DNA from 3 places in the Pseudomonas sp. RL_105y_Pfl2_101 genome. Region 3 is predicted to be linked to each of the others. Evidence: predicted binding sites of a transcription regulator. Region 3 holds the regulator's gene; each other region holds the start of a gene.
The links. The regulator sigma-54, encoded in region 3, starts transcription at its own class of promoters, with help from an activator protein. The targets are predictions, from matches to a motif close to ANTGGCATNNANNTTGCTNT.
Positions count from the first base shown of each region.

Region 1: a site for sigma-54 is predicted at 1,406-1,425, ahead of AACY31_RS22560 (circularly permuted type 2 ATP-grasp protein). Genes of this name have one in related genera too.
Region 2: a site for sigma-54 is predicted at 1,637-1,656, ahead of flgB (flagellar basal body rod protein FlgB). Genes of this name have one in related genera too.

Region 1 covers NZ_CAXAPG010000028.1:24,950-28,223, reverse strand. The annotation lists gene AACY31_RS22575 (START domain-containing protein) at 1-138, shown strand, start outside; gene AACY31_RS22570 (hypothetical protein) at 280-516, shown strand; gene AACY31_RS22565 (ribonuclease E inhibitor RraB) at 718-1,059, shown strand; gene AACY31_RS22560 (circularly permuted type 2 ATP-grasp protein) at 1,457-2,866, shown strand; gene AACY31_RS22555 (alpha-E domain-containing protein) at 2,876-3,274, shown strand, end outside.
Region 2 covers NZ_CAXAPG010000006.1:177,156-180,429, forward strand. The annotation lists gene AACY31_RS10015 (chemotaxis protein CheV) at 1-450, shown strand, start outside; gene cheR (protein-glutamate O-methyltransferase CheR) at 513-1,340, shown strand; gene flgB (flagellar basal body rod protein FlgB) at 1,698-2,105, shown strand; gene flgC (flagellar basal body rod protein FlgC) at 2,109-2,552, shown strand; gene flgD (flagellar hook assembly protein FlgD) at 2,568-3,274, shown strand, end outside.
Region 3 covers NZ_CAXAPG010000021.1:53,482-56,755, reverse strand. The annotation lists gene ptsN (PTS IIA-like nitrogen regulatory protein PtsN) at 1-353, opposite strand, end outside; gene hpf (ribosome hibernation-promoting factor, HPF/YfiA family) at 366-674, opposite strand; gene AACY31_RS20045 (RNA polymerase factor sigma-54) at 751-2,244, opposite strand; gene lptB (LPS export ABC transporter ATP-binding protein) at 2,409-3,134, opposite strand; gene lptA (lipopolysaccharide transport periplasmic protein LptA) at 3,134-3,274, opposite strand, start outside.

The sequences.
Region 1 (3,274 bases), on a different contig from region 3:
GGCGCTGACCAGATCGAAGTGACCTACCAGGTCCACACCGAACCAGGGGGTGACGTACCGTCCTGGCTGGCGAACAAGTTCGTGGTGGATGCGCCGTTCAACACCTTGAAAGCCCTGAAGGAGCGCGCCGAAAACTGATCGGCCACGGCTTCACACCCAGAGACCGCCCCAGAGGCGGTCTTTTCATATGTACCGTCCAGACGCCCAGAGGAACGATTGTCCGGCCCTCAATGTCGAGATAAAGGTAAGCCAGGCCCTGAATTGATCAAGGAGACACCGATGCAAAAGTGGAAAATCACTTTCGTGGATGATCACGGCGAAGCCATCGCCGAGCGGTTCGACTGCGACCAGGAGCCTACGATGGAGCAGGCAGCACAATTGATTCGTGAAAAATTGCTGCCTGTGCCCGCCCAACTGGACCTCAACGACCTGGAAGGTCGTATTGAGGATCCCACCGTCAAGAACCTCAAGTCCCAGCACAGTATCGAAATCATCAGCATTACACCGATTTCATGAAACGGTGCCTGGTCTCGCTTGGCAGTGGCTGCCACTTACGGCTACTCTGCAATTGAGATCAGCGAAAGGATCGCCAAGGTCCGGTCTTGTCAGCTACATGCTTGTGTCCCGACGGCCATGTGATGCCGTACCGCTGGAAGCCTGAGGGCTTCACGCACGGGAAGACGGAAAGTCTATCCATTGGTTTCAGGAGGACGTTTCATGAGCACAGCCTATCAAGAAGACATCAGCACCAGCGTATTGCGCCGCATGAAAGAAGGCGGTTTCGATTTTTCCCGATTTCATCCCATTGAGTTCTACGCCATTTTCCCGGACGAGGAGCGGGCGCGCAGGGCGGCAGGTCATTTTCGGGGAGAGTCGTTGAACGCGCAGATCAGTGCACGGGACGACGGGGCTTGGTCATTGGAACTGAGCCGGGTGATGTACGCCACTTACGATGACATCGGCGACTTCGAGCAAGACTTTGAGGCCGTCGTCGAACCCTTGGGTGGTGTTATCGAGGGCTGGGGTGTCAAGCAAGAGATCCGGCGCCTGCAGGCCTGACAGTCACTCACCGCAACCACAGCAACGGCTGACCTTTGTGTCGGCCGTTTTCATGTCTGTGAGCTAACCGAGAATCCCTGTGAGAGCCGAGCCAGCTTGGCTCCCACAGGGATTTGTGGTGGACGCGGAATAGGTGAGCATGCCCCCGTCAACACCGCAATCGCCAGATTTTGTACCTAACTGTATCCAGATCAAGCTGCGTCGTTTTTCCGTGACTATGCTCAGCAGGGCGACGCCCCTGCATCGCAATGAAGCAGGGGCTGCGGGTGGAGGCATCTGCTGCACTGGAAAAGTGCGCGGCCTGTTAGAGGAGAACCCAACCCGTTGATCATAAAGCGTTTATGCCGATGGCACGGGGCTTGCGAAGCCTTGCTGCCAGGGTGACAAGGAGTACGGCATGATCCGCAGCGGTTTTGACGAAATGTACGATACCAACGGCCAGGTACGCCCGCATTACCAGGCGTTTGCCCGCTGGCTGGCTGAAACGCCTGATGAGCTGCTGGCGCAACGCAGGCGTGAAGCCGACCTGTTGTTTCATCGTGCCGGCATTACGTTCACGCTCTACGGGGACGAGCAGGGGACAGAGCGCCTGATCCCTTTCGATACGATCCCGCGCAGCATCCCGGCCAGTGAATGGCGGGTGGTCGAACGCGGCTGCATCCAGCGGGTCAAGGCGCTGAACATGTTCCTGGCCGACCTCTACCACGGGCAGCGGATCATCCGGGCCGGGATCATTCCGGCCGAGCAGGTGCTGGCTAACGAGCAGTACCAACTGGCGATGCAGGGGCTTGATCTGCAGCGTGACATCTATGCCCATATTTGCGGTGTCGATCTGGTACGCGACGGTGACGGCACGTACTACGTGCTCGAAGACAATCTTCGTACGCCCAGTGGCGTCAGCTACATGCTCGAAGACCGCAAGATGATGATGCGTCTGTTCCCCGAACTGTTCGCCGCCCAGCGCATCGCCCCCATCGACCATTACCCGAACCTGCTGCTCGACACCCTGAAAAGCTCCAGCCCGCTGGACGATCCCAGTGTCGTGGTGCTCACGCCGGGGCGTTTCAACAGCGCGTTCTTCGAGCACGCATTCCTGGCCCGGGAGATGGGCGTGGAGCTGGTGGAAGGTGCCGACCTGTTCGTACGCGATGACAAAGTGTTCATGCGCACCACCGATGGCCCGAAAGCGGTGGACGTGATCTACCGTCGCCTCGACGACGCGTTCCTTGATCCACTGGCCTTCAATCCAGACTCGATGCTCGGGGTGCCGGGACTTTTGTCCTCCTACCGTTCCGGCAACGTGGTGCTGGCCAACGCCATCGGCACGGGTGTGGCGGACGACAAGTCGGTGTACCCGTTCGTCACCGAGATGATCCGTTTTTACCTGGACGAAGAGCCGATCCTGAAGAACGTCCCTACGTGGCAATGTCGTAATCCTGCTGAGCTCTCCCACGTGCTGGCAAATCTTCCCGATTTGGTTGTCAAGGAAACCCAGGGTTCCGGCGGTTACGGAATGCTGGTGGGGCCGGCCGCGACGACGGCGCAGATCGATGCCTTCCGCGAGCGGATCAAGGCCAAGTCGCACGCCTACATCGCCCAGCCGACGCTGTCGCTCTCGACCTGCCCGACCTTTGTCGAAAACGGCATCGCCCCGCGTCACATCGACTTGCGGCCGTTTGTGCTGTCGGGGCGCGAGACCCGCGTGGTGCCTGGCGGGCTGACACGGGTGGCGTTGCGCGAAGGCTCCCTGGTGGTGAATTCATCCCAGGGCGGTGGTACCAAGGACACTTGGGTAGTCGAGGATTGAGGAACTGCCATGCTCAGTAGAACCGCCTCGGACCTGTACTGGATGTCTCGCTACCTGGAGCGTGCGGAAAACCTCGCACGGATGCTCGACGTCAGCTATTCGTTGTCACTGATGCCCCAGGACGGGCGTGGCGACGGCCTGCACGAGCTGGCCATGCCATTGCTGATCACTGGCACGTTGGATGATTACCGGGAGCGACACGGCGAGCTGCACGCCGAGCGGCTGCTGCATTTCTTTGCCCTGGAAGCGGCCAACCCGGCCAGTATCTACAGTTGCCTTGGCGCCGCGCGAGCCAGTGCCCACGCGGTACGTGGGAGAATCACCGCCGACATGTGGGAGAACATCAACGCCACCTGGCTGGACATTCGCGGTATCGCCGAGCAAGGCTTGAATCGCTACGGCATGAGC
Region 2 (3,274 bases), on a different contig from region 3:
CCGGAAGCGATCTCCGCGGGTGTGGTGGATGCCGAAACCCAGCACAAGGCGATTTCGCTGCGGGTGCTGACCGTCGATGACTCGTCGGTGGCCCGCAAGCAGGTGACCCGTTGCCTGCAAACGGTCGGCGTCGAGGTGGTGGCGCTGAACGACGGACGACAGGCGCTGGATTACCTGCGTAAGCTGGTCGAGGAGGGCAAGAAGCCCGAGGAAGAATTCCTGATGATGATCTCCGACATCGAGATGCCGGAGATGGACGGGTACACCCTGACGTCGGAAATTCGCAGCGACCCGCGCATGCAAAAGCTGCACATCATCTTGCATACTTCGTTGTCCGGGGTTTTCAACCAGGCGATGGTCAAGAAGGTCGGCGCCGACGATTTCCTGGCGAAATTCCGTCCCGATGACCTGGCTTCCCGGGTCGTCGAACGGATCAAGGCAGCAGAATAAAGAATAATAAGGTCGGGCGCGTTGTGCGTCCGGCAAGTCAACACGATGAAAGAGGCGGTATTTTGTCTACGGGTAATTTGGATTTCGAACAGTTCCGGGTCTTCCTGGAAAAAGCCTGTGGCATTTTGCTTGGTGAAAACAAGCAATACCTGGTGTCGAGCCGTCTCAATAAATTGATGGAGCAACAGGGCCTGAAATCGTTGGGCGAACTGGTCCAGCGCATCCAGACCCAGCCGCGCAGTGGTTTGCGCGAGATGGTGGTGGATGCCATGACCACCAATGAAACCCTGTGGTTTCGCGACACCTACCCGTTCGAGGTGTTGAAGAACAGGGTGTTGCCGGCGGCCATCAAGGCCAGCCCGGGCCAGCGTCTGCGGATCTGGTCGGCGGCCTGTTCGTCGGGGCAGGAACCCTATTCGCTGTCGATGTCCATCGATGAGTTCGAGCGGTCCAACCTCGGCCAGTTGAAAGGCGGCGTGCAGATTGTCGCCACTGATCTGTCCGGGACCATGCTCAATAACTGCAAGACCGGCGAGTACGACAGCCTGGCCATCGGCCGGGGCCTGTCACCGGATCGCCTGCAACGTTACTTCGATCCGAAAGGGCCGGGCAAATGGGTGGTCAAGGCACCGATCAAGAGCCGGGTGGAGTTCCGCTCGTTCAACCTGCTGGACAGCTACGCCAGTCTGGGCAAGTTCGACATCGTGTTTTGCCGTAACGTACTGATCTACTTCTCCGCCGAAGTGAAGAAAGACATCCTGCTGCGCATTCACAGCACGCTCAAGCCGGGCGGCTACCTGTTCCTCGGCGCCTCCGAGGCGTTGAACGGTTTGCCGGATCATTACCAAATGGTCCAATGCAGTCCGGGGATCATCTACCAGGCGAAGTGATTGGCTTGGGTTGTCAAAAAACGGGAGCCCCACGGGGCTCCCGTTTTTTTTGCCTGCCGGTTTCTTCCAGTCCACCACTGCTTCCTGTGGGAGCGAGCCTGCTCGCGATGCGGTACTCCTGGCGACATCAATGTGGACTGACACACCGCTATCGCGAGCAGGCTCGCTCCCACAATGAAACGCATTTGTCCTGCAGAAGCGGCAGAAAAGCGGCAGCCTGCGGAAACCAGTTGCCGCTTTTCTGGCATTGCCGCTTTGCCGCAGCCTGCAAAGCCCCGGTTTATGGGGTTTTTGAAAATGGCACGACGCTTGCTTTAGCCGTCGTACGTACATTCTGGTCACCCAAAGGTTTCCGACATGAGCATCAGCTTCGATAAAGCGCTCGGTATCCACGAACAGGCCCTGAGCTTCCGCGCCCAGCGTGCCGAAGTCCTGGCCAACAACATCGCCAACGCCGACACCCCGAACTACAAGGCGCGGGACCTGGACTTCTCCAAAGTGCTCGCCGAGCAGAACGAGAAGACCAAGAACGGCCACTTCGCCTTGAACATGACCAACAGCCGTCATATCGAAGCCGAAGGCTTGGGCAATGGCGATGAATCGCTGATGTATCGCACGCCGATGCAACCTTCGATCGACCAGAACACCGTCGACGCTCAACTGGAACAGTCCAACTACGCGGAAAACTCCGTGAACTTCCAGGCCAGCTTCACCCTGCTCAACAGCAAGTTCAAAGGGCTGGTATCGGCCCTGCGCGGAGAGTAAGCCATGTCGATCGCTAGCGTATTCAACATTGCCGGCAGTGCCATGAGTGCCCAGACCACTCGCCTGAACACCGTTGCCAGTAACATCGCCAACGCCGAGACCGTTTCGTCGAGCATCGATCAGACCTACCGCGCCCGCCACCCGGTATTCGCCACCATGTTCCAGGGCGGCCAGTCCGGCGGCAGCGACTCGCTGTTCCAGGAGCAGGACGCGGCCGGGCAGGGCGTGCAGGTGCTTGGCGTGGTCGAAGACCAGAGCAACCTCGAAGCCCGTTATGAGCCAAACCATCCGGCCGCAGACGCCAAGGGTTATGTCTACTACCCGAACGTCAACGTCGTCGAGGAAATGGCCGACATGATTTCCGCCAGTCGTTCGTTCCAGACCAACGTCGAAATGATGAACACCGCCAAAACCATGATGCAGAAGGTCCTGACCCTCGGTCAGTGATAAGGGGCGATTCACATGAGCGTCACCAACACTACCAGCGGTTTGAGCCTCAACGAGATTTTGGCCAACTCCTCGGTCAAGACCGCTAGCACCAGCGATGGCCTGTCCTCGGCGACCGGCACGGCCGCCGGCAAGAAGGAGCTGGGCAAGGATGCATTCTTGCAATTGCTGGTCACCCAGCTGAAAAACCAGAACCCGCTGGAACCGCAGGATAACGGCGAGTTCGTTGCCCAACTGGCACAGTTCAGCAGCCTGGAAGGCATCACCACGCTCAACGAGACCGTGAGTGGCATCGCCGGCAACTACAACTCGTCCCAGGCCCTGCAAGCTTCGTCGCTGGTAGGCCGCTCGGTCATCGCCCCGGGCGACAAGGCCGTGGTCGATACCTCCAAGAGCCTCAACGGCACGGTGGTGGTACCGACATCGGTGTCCTCCGTCGCCGTCAAGATCGTGGACAAGGACGGCAAGACCGTTCGCACCATTGACCTGGGCAGCCAGAACGCTGGCAACTCCGCTTTCATCTGGGATGGCAAGAACGACGCGGGCACGACGCTTGAGTCGGGCACCTACACCTTTGCTGCCTCAACCACCATCGATGGCAAGGCTACGTCGCTGATCACCAACCTGCCGGCCACGGTCAGCAGTGTGACCATCAGCCAAACGGGCGGTGAACTGATGCTCAACCTGGCCGGGCTGGGCAGCATCGCCCTGTCCAAAGTACA
Region 3 (3,274 bases):
AGCAGCTCGAGGTGCGCATCGGTCGCCGCTTCCGGTACCAGCAATACAAACAGCAGGTCGACCGGGGCGCCGTCGATGGCGTCGAAATCTATAGCGGTTTCAAGGTGCAACAGCGCGCTGATCGGCGCGGCACAACCCTTGAGACGGCAGTGGGGAATGGCGATGCCGTTGCCAAAACCGGTGGAACCGAGTTTTTCACGGGCAACAAGGGCCTCGAAGACGTCCTGCATTTCCAGATCCGGCACCTCGCGGTGGATCAGGTTGGCAATGTGTTCGAGGGCTTTCTTTTTACTGCCGCCCGGCGCGTTCACCTGGGAACGGCCGGGGGTCAGGATGGTTTCTAGTCGGATCATGGATTGGGGGGGTTAACGACCGGTTGCGCCCTGGAGGAGGCTCTGGGTCTTTTCCTTATGCTTTTTGAGTTGGCGATCCAGCTTGTCGGTCAGCAGGTCAATCGCGGCATACATGTCTGTGTGCTCTGCGTTGGCAACCACTTCTCCGCCGGGGATATGCAGCGTGGCTTCGATTTTCTGCAGCAGTTTCTCGACGTTCATCGTGACTTGCACGTTGGTGATCTTGTCGAAATGCCTCTCCAATCGGTCGAGTTTTTCGCCGATGTAGGTGCGCAGGGGGTCGGTCACTTCCAGTTGGTGTCCACTGATGTTGACTTGCATACAGCTTCTCCTTCGTTGCCAGTGCATAAAGCGGCAGGCAGAAATGCCTGCCACTGGAACGCTGTGGCGTGGCTCGTTACATCAACCGCTTGCGTTCGCTCGAAGGCGCGATCCCGAGGGATTCGCGGTATTTGGCGACGGTGCGGCGGGCCACCTGAATGCCTTGTGCCTCCAGTAAACCAGCGATCTTGCTGTCACTCAACGGCTTTTTCTGATTTTCCGCAGCCACCAGTTTTTTGATGATCGCGCGGATGGCCGTGGACGAGCATTCGCCGCCTTCGGAGGTGCTGACGTGGCTGGAGAAAAAGTATTTCAATTCATAGATGCCCCGAGGGGTATGCATGAATTTCTGGGTGGTTACCCGGGAAATCGTCGACTCGTGCATGCCCACTGCCTCGGCAATGTCATGCAGGACTAACGGTTTCATTGCTTCATCGCCGTACTCCAGGAAGCCGCGCTGATGCTCGACGATCTGGGTGGCCACTTTCATCAGGGTTTCGTTGCGGCTTTGCAGGCTCTTGATGAACCAGCGCGCTTCCTGCAGCTGATTCCGCATGAAGGTGTTGTCGGCGCTGGTGTCGGCGCGCTTTACAAAACCGGCGTACTGGGCGTTGACCCGCAGCTTGGGTACCGACTCCTGGTTGAGCTCCACGAGCCAGCGATCATTGTGCTTGCGCACGATCACGTCGGGGACCACGTATTCAGGTTCGGCGGATTCGATCTGCGAGCCAGGGCGTGGGTTGAGGCTCTGCACCAGCTCGATGACCTGGCGCAGCTCATCTTCCTTGAGCTTCATGCGACGCATCAGTTGGCTGTAGTCGCGGCCGCCCAGCAGGTCGATGTAATCGGTGACCAGCCGCTTGGCTTCGACCAACCACGGTGTCTTGGCGGACAACTGGCGCAGTTGCAGCAACAGGCACTCGCCCAGGTTGCGGGCGCCGATGCCGGCCGGTTCGAACTGCTGGATGCGATGAAGGACGGCTTCGATCTCGTCCAGCTCGATGTCGAGCTCGGGGTCGAAGGCTTCCAGGATTTCTTCGAGGGTCTCGTCCAGGTAGCCCTGGTTGTTGATGCAATCGATCAGGGTCACAGCGATCAGGCGATCGGTGTCTGACATCGGCGCCAGGTTCAGCTGCCACAGCAGGTGGCTTTGCAGGCTTTCGCCAACGGAGGTGCGGGTGGTGAAGTCCCACTCGTCGTCATCGCTGCTTGGCAGGCTGCTGGCGCTGGTCTGGTAGACGTCTTCCCAGGCCGTGTCCACGGGCAGTTCGTTGGGGATGCGTTCGTTCCATTCGCCGTCCTCGAGGTTGTCCACCGTCGGGGCGGCTTCCTGGTAGGCCGGTTCCGGGATTTCGGTATTGGTCTTCTGCTCGACGTTGTCGGCCAGCGGGTCGGTGTTGTCGAAGTCGTCGCCTTCTTCCTGGCGTTCGAGCATCGGATTGGACTCCAGGGCCTCCTGGATTTCCTGTTGCAGGTCCAGGGTCGACAATTGGAGCAGGCGGATGGCCTGTTGCAGCTGCGGTGTCATCGTCAGCTGCTGGCCCATTCTCAAGACTAGCGATGGTTTCATGGCAGGGGCTTAACACCTTATTCGCCGGCGCACATGCGCCATCCACTACAGGGCGCCGAAGCGCCAAACTTAAGCAAATTATATGCCTGAAACTGAAGTGTTTGCCTAGAGCGTCGCCATAATAAAATTAAACGACGCTCGGGCAATTCGCCAGACACTTGTGCTTACAGGCGGAACTCATGGCCCAGGTACACTTCCTTGACCAGGTCATTGGCCAGGATCGCTGCGGAGTCACCTTCGGCGATCAGCTGGCCGTCATTGACAATGTAGGCGGTTTCGCAGATATCCAGCGTCTCGCGCACGTTGTGGTCGGTGATCAGTACGCCGATCCCCTTGGCCTTGAGGTGATGGATGATCTGCTTGATGTCGCCCACCGAAATGGGGTCCACGCCGGCGAACGGTTCGTCGAGCAGGATGAACTTCGGTGCGGTGGCCAGGGCGCGGGCGATTTCCACGCGACGCCGCTCGCCACCGGACAGGCTCATGCCCAGGTTGTCGCGAATGTGGTTGATGTGGAATTCCTGCAACAGGCTTTCCAGCTCCTGGCGACGACCGGCCTTGTCGAGTTCCTTGCGGGTCTCGAGGATCGCCATGATGTTGTCGGCAACCGAAAGTTTGCGGAAGATCGACGCTTCTTGCGGTAAATAGCCGATACCTGCCTTCGCCCGGCCGTGCATCGGCTGGTGGCTGACGTCCAGGTCGTCGATCAGCACGCGACCCTGGTCGGCCTGGACCAGGCCGACGATCATGTAGAAGCAGGTGGTCTTGCCCGCGCCGTTGGGGCCGAGCAGGCCGACGATCTGGCCGCTGTCGATGGACAGACTGACATCACGCACGACTTGACGGCTCTTGTAGCTCTTGGCCAGGTGCTGAGCTTTCAGAGTTGCCATTACTGGGCCTTCTGCTCGTCGGTTTTCTTTTTCGGTTGGATCACCATGTCGATCCGCGGACGCGACTCGGTCACCTTGCTGCCGGTGGCGCGACCGGCGCTGGCGAGTTTCTTGTTGGTGTCGTAGACGATTTTCTCGCC